2 regions of the Plantibacter sp. Mn2098 genome follow, and region 1 is predicted to be linked to the other one. Evidence: predicted binding sites of a transcription regulator. Region 1 holds the regulator's gene; the other holds the start of a gene.
What was found. The regulator LexA, encoded in region 1, represses DNA repair genes until DNA is damaged. The targets are predictions, from matches to a motif close to TCGAACANNTGTTCGA.

Region 1 (4,552 bases):
CTCGTTGACGTCGACAGCCCACACGGTCGCGTCGGGAGAGGCGAGCGCCAGGGAGAGCGCGATGGGCCCCCACCCGCAGCCGATGTCGAGCAGATCGCCCGCCGGCGGCGGGGTCGGAACATTGGCCAGCAAGACTTGCGTGCCGGTGTCGACGTGATCGGGGCTGAAGATGCCGTTTGCGGAATGCAGTTCCCGTCGAACCCCAGCGAGGGTGACGCTGATGGGGCGGAGCTTCAACTCGCTGCCGGGTTCAGGAGTGAAATAGTGCTCTTGTGCCATAGATGAAACGTACCGGAGAGTAAGGAAGTAGGGTTAACGCGATGACGAAGCCAGACGACGATTCGATCCAGCCGACCACCGACGATGTCGTCGAGCGGGTCCTGTCGAGCGCCGCTGTGAAGTCGTCGGGCTACTCGTTGTTCGGGAGTTCTGCTGCAGCATTGCAGTCGGAGCACACCGCGGGTGGCACGGCGGACGACGGCGAGCAGTTCGATCGAGAGGATCGGCAGGCGCTGCGGCGCGTCGCTGGATTGTCTACGGAACTCGAGGACGTCACCGAGGTCGAGTACCGCCAGTTGCGGCTGGAGAACGTCGTCATCATCGGCGTGTACCAGCAGGGCTCGCTCGTCGACGCCGAGAACTCGCTCCGCGAACTCGCAGCCCTCGCTGAGACCGCCGGCGCCGTGGTCCTCGACGGACTGTTGCAGCGCCGTCCGCATCCGGACCCGTCCACCTATCTCGGTCGGGGCAAGGCCATCGAGCTCCGCGACGTCGTGAAGGCGCTCGGCGCCGACACCGTCATCGCGGACACGGAACTCGCGCCCAGCCAGCGACGCGCCCTGGAGGATGTCGTCGGCGTCAAGGTCATCGACCGCACGGCAGTCATCCTCGACATCTTCAGCCAGCACGCGAAGAGCCGGGAGGGTAAGGCACAGGTCGAACTCGCCCAGCTCGAGTACCTGCTCCCTCGCCTCCGCGGCTGGGGTGAGTCGATGAGCCGTCAGGCCGGCGGCCAGGTCGGTGGCGCCGGCGCCGGTATGGGCTCGCGTGGTCCTGGTGAGACGAAGATCGAACTCGACCGTCGTCGCATCCACACGCGCATGGCGAAGCTGCGCAAGCAGATCGTCGCGATGAAGCCGGCACGTGAGGCCAAGCGTGCGAACCGTCGCAGGAACACCGTTCCGTCGGTCGCGATCGCCGGGTACACCAACGCCGGCAAGTCCAGTCTGCTGAACCGCATCACGAAGGCCGGTGTGCTGGTCGAGAACTCGCTCTTCGCGACCCTCGACGCGACCGTGCGCCGCAACGTCACCTCTGACGGCCGTGAGTACACGCTCGCGGACACAGTCGGGTTCGTTCGGAATCTCCCGCACCAGCTCGTCGAAGCGTTCCGTTCCACGCTCGAGGAGGTCGCGGACAGCGACGTCATCGTGCACGTGGTGGACGCGTCGCACCCGGATCCGGCCGGCCAGATCGCGACGGTTCGCGATGTCATCGGCGAGGTCGGTGCGAGGCACATCCGCGAGATCGTCGTGTTCAACAAATCCGACCTGGTGGATGACGGCCAGTTGCTCGTCCTGCGTGGTCTCGAACCGGACGCCGTGTTCGTCTCGGCACGCACGGGTGTCGGTATCGATGAGCTGATGGAGCGGATCGAGGAGGTCCTGCCGTCGCCCAGCCGAGAGCTGCACGTGCTGGTCCCATACAACCGCGGAGACCTCGTGACGGTGCTCCACGAGCGTGGCAAGGTCGTCGAGACGAGCTATGACGAGCACGGCACCATCGTGCACGCGTTTGTGAACGACGAGATCGCCGCGATCCTCGAACCCTTCGCGATGGAGGCGTCGGCGGCCCGTGCCGTACACGCCGCTGCGGAGCCGCTCGCCGTCGCCGGAGCATCGCACTCCGCCGCCGACTGACCCCGATCTATCGACAGGAAAGGACCGGATCGATTCTCGATCCGGTCCTTCTGTCGTTCTGCCGTGTAGGCGGCGTCGGCCGCGGCGTGCGCCGGTCCGATCAGACGCTACGCAGCACCGCTACGACCTTGCCGAGGACGTCGGCGTGGTCGCCGAGGATGGGTTCGAACGCCGAGTTGCGGGGGAGGAGCCAGGTGTGGCCGTCGCGCTGGCGGAACACCTTCACCGTGGCCTCCTCGTCGAGCATGGCCGCGACGATGTCGCCGTTCTCCGCCGTCTTCTGCTCACGCACGACCACCCAGTCGCCGTCGCAGATGGCGGCGTCGATCATCGACTCCCCGACGACCTTCAACATAAAGAGGTCGCCCTTGCCGACGAGCTGACGGGGGAGCGGGAAGATCTCCTCGACCTGCTGCTCCGCCGTGATCGGGATGCCGGCGGCGATCCGGCCGACGAGCGGCACCATGGCGGCGTCGCCGACGGACGGGGCGTTCTCGGAGGGGGTGCCCTCCGTCGCGCTCGGCAGGTCGATGAGGATCTCGAGGGCGCGCGGACGGTTGGGGTCGCGGCGCAGGTAGCCGGACAGCTCCAGCTGGTTGAGCTGGTGTGTGACGCTCGAGAGGGATGCGAGGCCGACGGCATCGCCGATCTCGCGCATGCTCGGCGGGTAGCCCTGTGAGGCGACGGCGCGCTGGATCACGTCGAGGATGGCGAGCTGCTTCTCGCTGAGGCTCTTCCGCCGCCGCGTGCCCGTTCGCTCGTGAGCCCCGTCGCTCCTACCGTTCGCTGCCATTGTCGCTCCTGCCCGGACCAGTGTCAGTGGGTGCTGGTGTACTCACTCCAACACTCGAAACTGTATCCGCCCGGCGTGCCTCAGACAAACATTCGTTCGAGCGTGTCGCACATTCGTGTGCAACAAGGTACGAAAACAGGGTTGAAGATTCGAACAATCGAATATATATTCGGAACACAGCTTCGTATCCGGTGTTCCTGGCCGAACACCGGATACGAATTCTCGTCAGGAACCCCATGGTTCCTGCAGGCGAGCACTTGGAGGTAGTCATGACTGCAGCACTCATCGGTATCCCGACCGGTTCGAACACGGCTCCACGCACCACCACGGCACCACGCACGCGACTGCGCCTCACGCGCCGCGGTCGCGTCGTCTTCACCACCCTCGCTGCGCTGCCCGTCGTGGCAGCCATCGCCGTCCTGTCCATCTCGGCCGGCAACGCCATCGCGTCCGGTCCGGACATCGGAGCGGCTGGCCAGGGCGCGTCCTTCACCTACGTGACGGTCGACGCGGGGGAGTCGCTCTGGCAGCTCGCCAAGTCCATCGCCCCCACGGCGGACCCGCGTGACGTCGTCGCGGACATCATCAACCTCAACCAGCTGACGTCGTCCGGCGTAGAGCCGGGCCAGCGTCTGGCCATCCCGATCAAGTACACGGACTAGGCGCAGCCTGCATCCCCGGCGGTCGGTACGATTGTCGGGTGACCGCTCTCGACGACCTCCCCATCCGCGACGACCTCAGAGGGAAAATTCCCTACGGCGCTCCGCAGGCACATGTGCCCGTTGCGCTGAACGTCAACGAGAACACCCACCCCATCCCCGAGGACGTCGCCCACGACATCGTGGCGTCACTCGCCGCGGCCGTGCTCACGGTGAACCGCTATCCTGACCGCGAGTTCACGGAACTCCGCGAGTCCCTCGCACGGTACCTCGGGCACGGCGTCACAGCCGATCAGATCTGGGCCGGCAACGGATCGAACGAGGTCCTGCAGCACATCCTGCAGGCGTTCGGCGGACCTGGGCGTTCGCTCCTCGGTTTTGTGCCGACGTACTCGATGTACCCGCTGTTGGCAGCTGGCGTCGGAACTTCCTGGATCCCCGGAACGCGTGACGACGACTTCGAGCTGTCCCCGGAAACTGCGGCTCGGCAGGTTCGCGACGCGAACCCGGACCTCGTGTTCCTGTGCTCACCGAACAACCCGACGGGCACACCGCTCCCACTCGCGACGATCGAAGCCGTTTACGAGGCGTCGACGGGCATCGTCGTGGTGGACGAGGCGTATGCGGAGTTCGCACCCGATGGCGAGGCGAGCGCGCTCACGTTGCTGGAGGGACGTCCGCGTCTCATCGTCTCGCGCACCATGAGCAAGGCGTTCGCCTTCGCCGGTGTTCGCCTCGGCTACCTCGCCGCGGATCCGGCTGTCGTCGATGCGTTGCGTCTCGTCCGGCTGCCGTACCACCTGAGCGCCCTCACCCAGGCGGCTGCGACCGCGGCGCTCCGCCACGCTGATGAGATGCTCGCGATGGTCGACGACATCCGTGGACAGCGCGACCGCCTGGTGACCGAACTCGCCTCACTCGGTTACGCACCGCACCGCAGTGGCTCGAACTTCGTGCTGTTCGGTGGTGTGGACGACCCGAACGGCATCTTCGAGGCGCTGTTCGCTCGTGGCATCCTGATCCGCGATGTGGGCATCCCGAACCACCTGCGCGTGACGGCCGGAACCGAGTCGGAGACGACGGCATTCCTCGAGGCGCTGGCCGAGATCACGCCGCGCTGAGTCACGTGCGCGGCGCGGACTCAGCGCTGCACCCCTGTTCGAAATTCAGGAGCGCCCCGG
Region 2 (4,552 bases), on a different contig from region 1:
GGCGCCGTCGTGTGTGAAGGTGAGCTCTGCGACGACCGGCACCGCGACGGGGTTCGGGTCGCGGTGGTGGGTGATCGCGACGGTTCGCCCGGCGGCGACGGGACGCACGGAAGCCGTCACGATCCAGTCGGTGTCCCTCGGGTACGCGGCGATGTCGTGGAACCGCTTCGCCCAGTCCGAGTCGGAGCGCCAGACCTGCAACGCGAACTTCGTGCGGTCGTAGCTGAAGATGACGCCCTCTGCGCCGTCGGGGAACTCGGCGATGGTCGGTCCGGACCCCGCGTCGGCGTACAGCACCGCTTCACCGTCGACGAGCACGCCGCCGATGCGCACCCCTTCCGAGGCGTCTGCGCGCACGAGCAAGCCGGCTCCGCCGTCGGGAAGCGGCGACCAGCGGCCGGGCGCGCCATCGATCCGCTGGTCCGGGTCGGTCACGAACTCGCCGGCGAGGAAGGCTGCCGGCCCTCGACGCGACGTCACCTGGTCGCGGCGTTCCGCACGGCGGGCGGCGAGCGCCTCTGCGGCGGTCGAGACTGCATCGCCCGCCTGTGCATCGATCGAGTCTGCATCGATCGAGTCTGCGGCGGTGCGGTGGTCGAGATTCGTCATGCGACGAGGCTATGCGCTTCCGCCCCGGTGCACTCCGCGCGCTGCAATCCGACGAAACATCGTTCGCAATTCCGGAACGTCGGAGCCGTTTGCGACCCTTCGAGGCCGAATATCGCTGCTTCGGGCGCGATCAGCCCGAGAGTTCCGGAATTGCGGACAGAGACGGGTGGGTCGGGCGCTGCCGCCTAGTACGACTCGCGAGGCGACTCCCGCAGACCCTCGAAGACGATGGCCGTGAGTCGTCGCCCCTGCGCGATGCCCGCATCGGTCGGCGCGACCCGCCAGAGGAACGACATCAGCATGATGATGTCGGCGGGGTCGTGGCCGGGCGCGATCGACCCTTCGACGATGCATGCGTCGACCAGCTTGGCGACGGCGGCGGTCGCTGGCGCCCAGGACGAGTCGACGACGTCCTGCGCAGCGGCACTGTGGAGCGCGTCGCCGAGGCCGTGTTTGATCCTGATGTAGCCGGCGAGCGTTTCGAACCAGGTGATGAAGGCCTCGTGAGCCGAAGCCGATGCTGTGAGGACCTCATCGACCATCAGGGTGAGCCGCTCGATGTCGTGTTGATATGCCGCCAGGATCAGGTCTTCCCGCGACGGGAAGTGGCGATAGAGCGTGCCGGGGCCGACGCCGGCCCGCTTCGCGACGTCGTTCAAGGGAACGAGGGGGTTCTCGGCGAAGAGTTCGTGAGCGGCGTCGATGATGGCCGCACGATTCCTCGCGGCCGCTTGCCGTTGCGTGCCATAGGTGGCCGGAGTCGCTTCAGTCATGAGTCGATCATGCCCTTGATTGACATGCGGAGAATCCTCCGCTAGTTTCGGATCAGTTGCGGAGAACTCTCCGCATGTTCAGGATAGCAGGAGGCAACCCCATGGACTACGTGAAGCTCGGCACCACCGGACTCGACGTCTCCCCCATCGCGATCGGTGCGATGACCTACGGCGAACCCGACCGGGGGCACCCCGTCTGGTCGAAGACCGAAGAGCAGTCGCGCCCGCTCATCAAGCACGCGCTCGACACGGGCATCAACTTCTTCGACACCGCGAACATGTACTCGAACGGCTCCAGCGAGGAGATCCTCGGCCGCGCGTTGCGGGACTTCGCCGATCGCGACGCGGTCGTCATCGCCACCAAGCTGCGCCACCCCATGCGGCCGGGCCCCAACGGCCGTGGACTGTCGCGGAAGTCGATCATGACCGAGATCGACCACTCGCTCAGGCGCCTGGGCACCGACTACATCGACCTGTACCAGGTGCATCGGAACGATCACGCGACCCCCTTGGAGGAGACGCTCGAAGCACTGCACGACCTCGTGAAGGCCGGCAAGGTCCGCTATCTCGGGGCATCATCGATGCACGCATGGGAGTTCGCGAAAGCCCTTCACCTGCAGCGGCAGAACGGGTGGGCGCGGTTCGTCTCGATGCAGGACCACTACAACCTCCTCGCTCGCGAAGAGGAACGCGAGATGATCCCGTTGGCCCTCGACGAGGGCGTCGGCACGATCATTTGGAGTCCACTGGCCCGCGGGCGCCTGGCCCGCGCATGGGACGATGCGAAGTCGACCGGCCGCTCCGAGTCGGACGGCGCCTTCGCCGACATGCTGTACACCGAGGCGGACGAGGTCGCGAACCGCGCCATCATCGATTCCGTCGGTCGAGTCGCAGAGGCCCACGAGACCAGCCGGGCCGCGATCGCGCTCGCTTGGCTGCGGCACCAGCCCGTCGTCACGGCGCCGCTTGTCGGAGCGGGCACCACGGCGCAGATCGACGATGCGGTCGCGTCACTCGACGTGACGCTCACCGCCGACGAGATCCGGTCCTTGGAGGGTCCATACACGCCGCGGTACGACTTCCAGGGTGTTTCCGATGAGGCCGAGCTGGAGGCGATCCGTGCTCGGATCCCCGGCATGTCACTCAGTTGAGCTGCTTCGACATCCGGTCACTGAACGTCTAGCCCGGTCGCTGAACGTCTCAGCCCGGTCGCTGAGCTTGTCGAAGCGCACTCCCTCACACAACGACCCCATCACGAGTTCTCCACAGATTCTTCGAATCTCTGTTCTATTGTGCATCCCCTTGGTATTCTTGATGAGTGGACATTCCTTCGAGGTTCGATCAGGTCGCGGCGCTCATCACGAGCATCGGCGACCAGATCGTCGCGGAGCAGCACGGCATCGCGGCGGCGGAGGCCAGGATCGCCAAACTGTATGCCGATGCCGCCAGCGTCTCCGATTTCACTGCGCAGACCGTGATGCCGGTCGGCACCCCTGCGGGCCGGGCGAGAGAACTCGCCCGGCTCTCGTTGCAGGCAGAGCTCTCGGCCATGACCCGCATTCCCGAGCGCACCATCCAGCAACGGATCAGCGAGTCGGAGGTACTCGTCCGTCAACTCCCCCAGACGCTCGCCGCGTTGACGGCCGGTAGCATCTCCGTCGGTCACGCGCGGGTCATCGTGGATCAGGTCGCTGATGTGCTCCCTGTGGACCGGTCGGAGTTCGAGCACAGAGTCCTGCCGATCGCAAAGACCCGGACAGCCGCTCAGCTCAAGCAGCGCGCTCGGATCCTGCGTGAGAAGCTCCATCCCGCCACGATTGCCACGAGGCACCACACTGCGAAGCAGGAGCGCCACGTCACACTCGTCCCCGCAGCCGATGGCATGTCCTGGCTGTCGATCCTCACAACGGCACCCATCGCGGCAGCCGCATACGGAAGACTCGCCGCACTCGCCACAGGCACCAGGCGGCACGGCGACCCGCGTACTCGGGCCCAGCTCATGACCGACCACGCCCAGAGCCTGCTGCTGTTCGGTGTCACCACGACAACCACCGACGCAACATCTCATAACGTTGCACCTGGTGGTGATGTGCTCCCATCTACGCTGCTCGACCCAGCATCAGCCCCGACCCCGGCGCCGACCCCGGCACCGACCCCGGAGCAGATCATCGACGACATCGTGCCCACCGTCCACGTGACCGTCCCGGTCCTGACTCTGCTCGGTGTGGAAGACCACCCGGGATCGCTTGAGGGCTACGGACCCATCGATCCAGAAACCGCGGTGCGTCTGACCGTCAACGCGAAGTCGTTCATCAGAATCCTCACCCACCCCGAGACCGGTTCGATCCTCTCCGTCGGTCGAGACAGATACACCCCACCCGTCGACCTCAAACGAGCGCTCGCCATCCGAGACACCCACTGCAGAGCACCCGGTTGCAGCAGACTTGCACGAGGTTGCGACCTCGATCACACGATCCCGTGGTCAGAGGGCGGGGAGACGTCCGCAGCGAATCTCGCTCATCTCTGCTCGAAGCACCATCACCTCAAGCACGACACGAACTGGTCGCTCAGACGCGGCACGGGCGACGTACTGCATTGGATCAGTCCGAGCGGACGCGAGTTCACAACTGAACCCGATCCGCCCGACTGGTATCCGCTGCAACCGGTCGACAGCGACTAGTCACTCGGCCGGAACCATCGGCGGCCACCGCTGCGCGGGCCCTTCGACAAGCTCAGGGACCGGGCGCAGACGTTGCGCGATGTGGGCCCTTCGACAAGCTCAGGGACCGGGGGGTACACGTTGCGCGGAGGCGTCGACGCCCATTGCAGAACCGAAACACCCGGTCACTGAGCTTGTCGAAGTGCCCGCAGCCTGACCACAGGCCCTGCCCTTCGACACGCTCAGCGACCGAGGATCTGCGCGGCGACCTCCCTAGCGCGGGGCGCGCACGATCACGACTCCGCCGACGGGCGGCTCGACGACGGCGGAACCGTTGTCGGCGTCGACGGCGATGACGTACGAACCGACCGCGACCCGCTGCACCCCACCCGTCGCAGGGTGGACGATGACGTCGAGGCCGGCCTCGACCCGCGACACCTGCTGCTGCTCGCGCACCGGATCCGTCGTCAGCAGGTGCGTCGGCTGCTCGCGCACCGCAGCCGCCTCACGA

Region 2: ACL9RL_RS00785 (DUF222 domain-containing protein) is a predicted target of LexA. The motif match lies at 2,657-2,672, and genes of this name have one in related genera.

What each region holds. Positions count from the first base shown of each region.
Region 1 is NZ_JBMOUH010000010.1:192,953-197,504, forward strand. It holds gene ACL9RL_RS16450 (class I SAM-dependent methyltransferase) at 1-279, opposite strand, end outside; gene hflX (GTPase HflX) at 321-1,919, shown strand; gene lexA (transcriptional repressor LexA) at 2,020-2,712, opposite strand; gene ACL9RL_RS16465 (LysM peptidoglycan-binding domain-containing protein) at 2,982-3,374, shown strand; gene ACL9RL_RS16470 (histidinol-phosphate transaminase) at 3,413-4,492, shown strand.
Region 2 is NZ_JBMOUH010000001.1:176,264-180,815, reverse strand. It holds gene ACL9RL_RS00800 (DUF1684 domain-containing protein) at 1-609, opposite strand, end outside; gene ACL9RL_RS00795 (TetR/AcrR family transcriptional regulator) at 795-1,382, opposite strand; gene ACL9RL_RS00790 (aldo/keto reductase) at 1,484-2,533, shown strand; gene ACL9RL_RS00785 (DUF222 domain-containing protein) at 2,701-4,062, shown strand; gene ACL9RL_RS00780 (MMPL family transporter) at 4,315-4,552, opposite strand, start outside.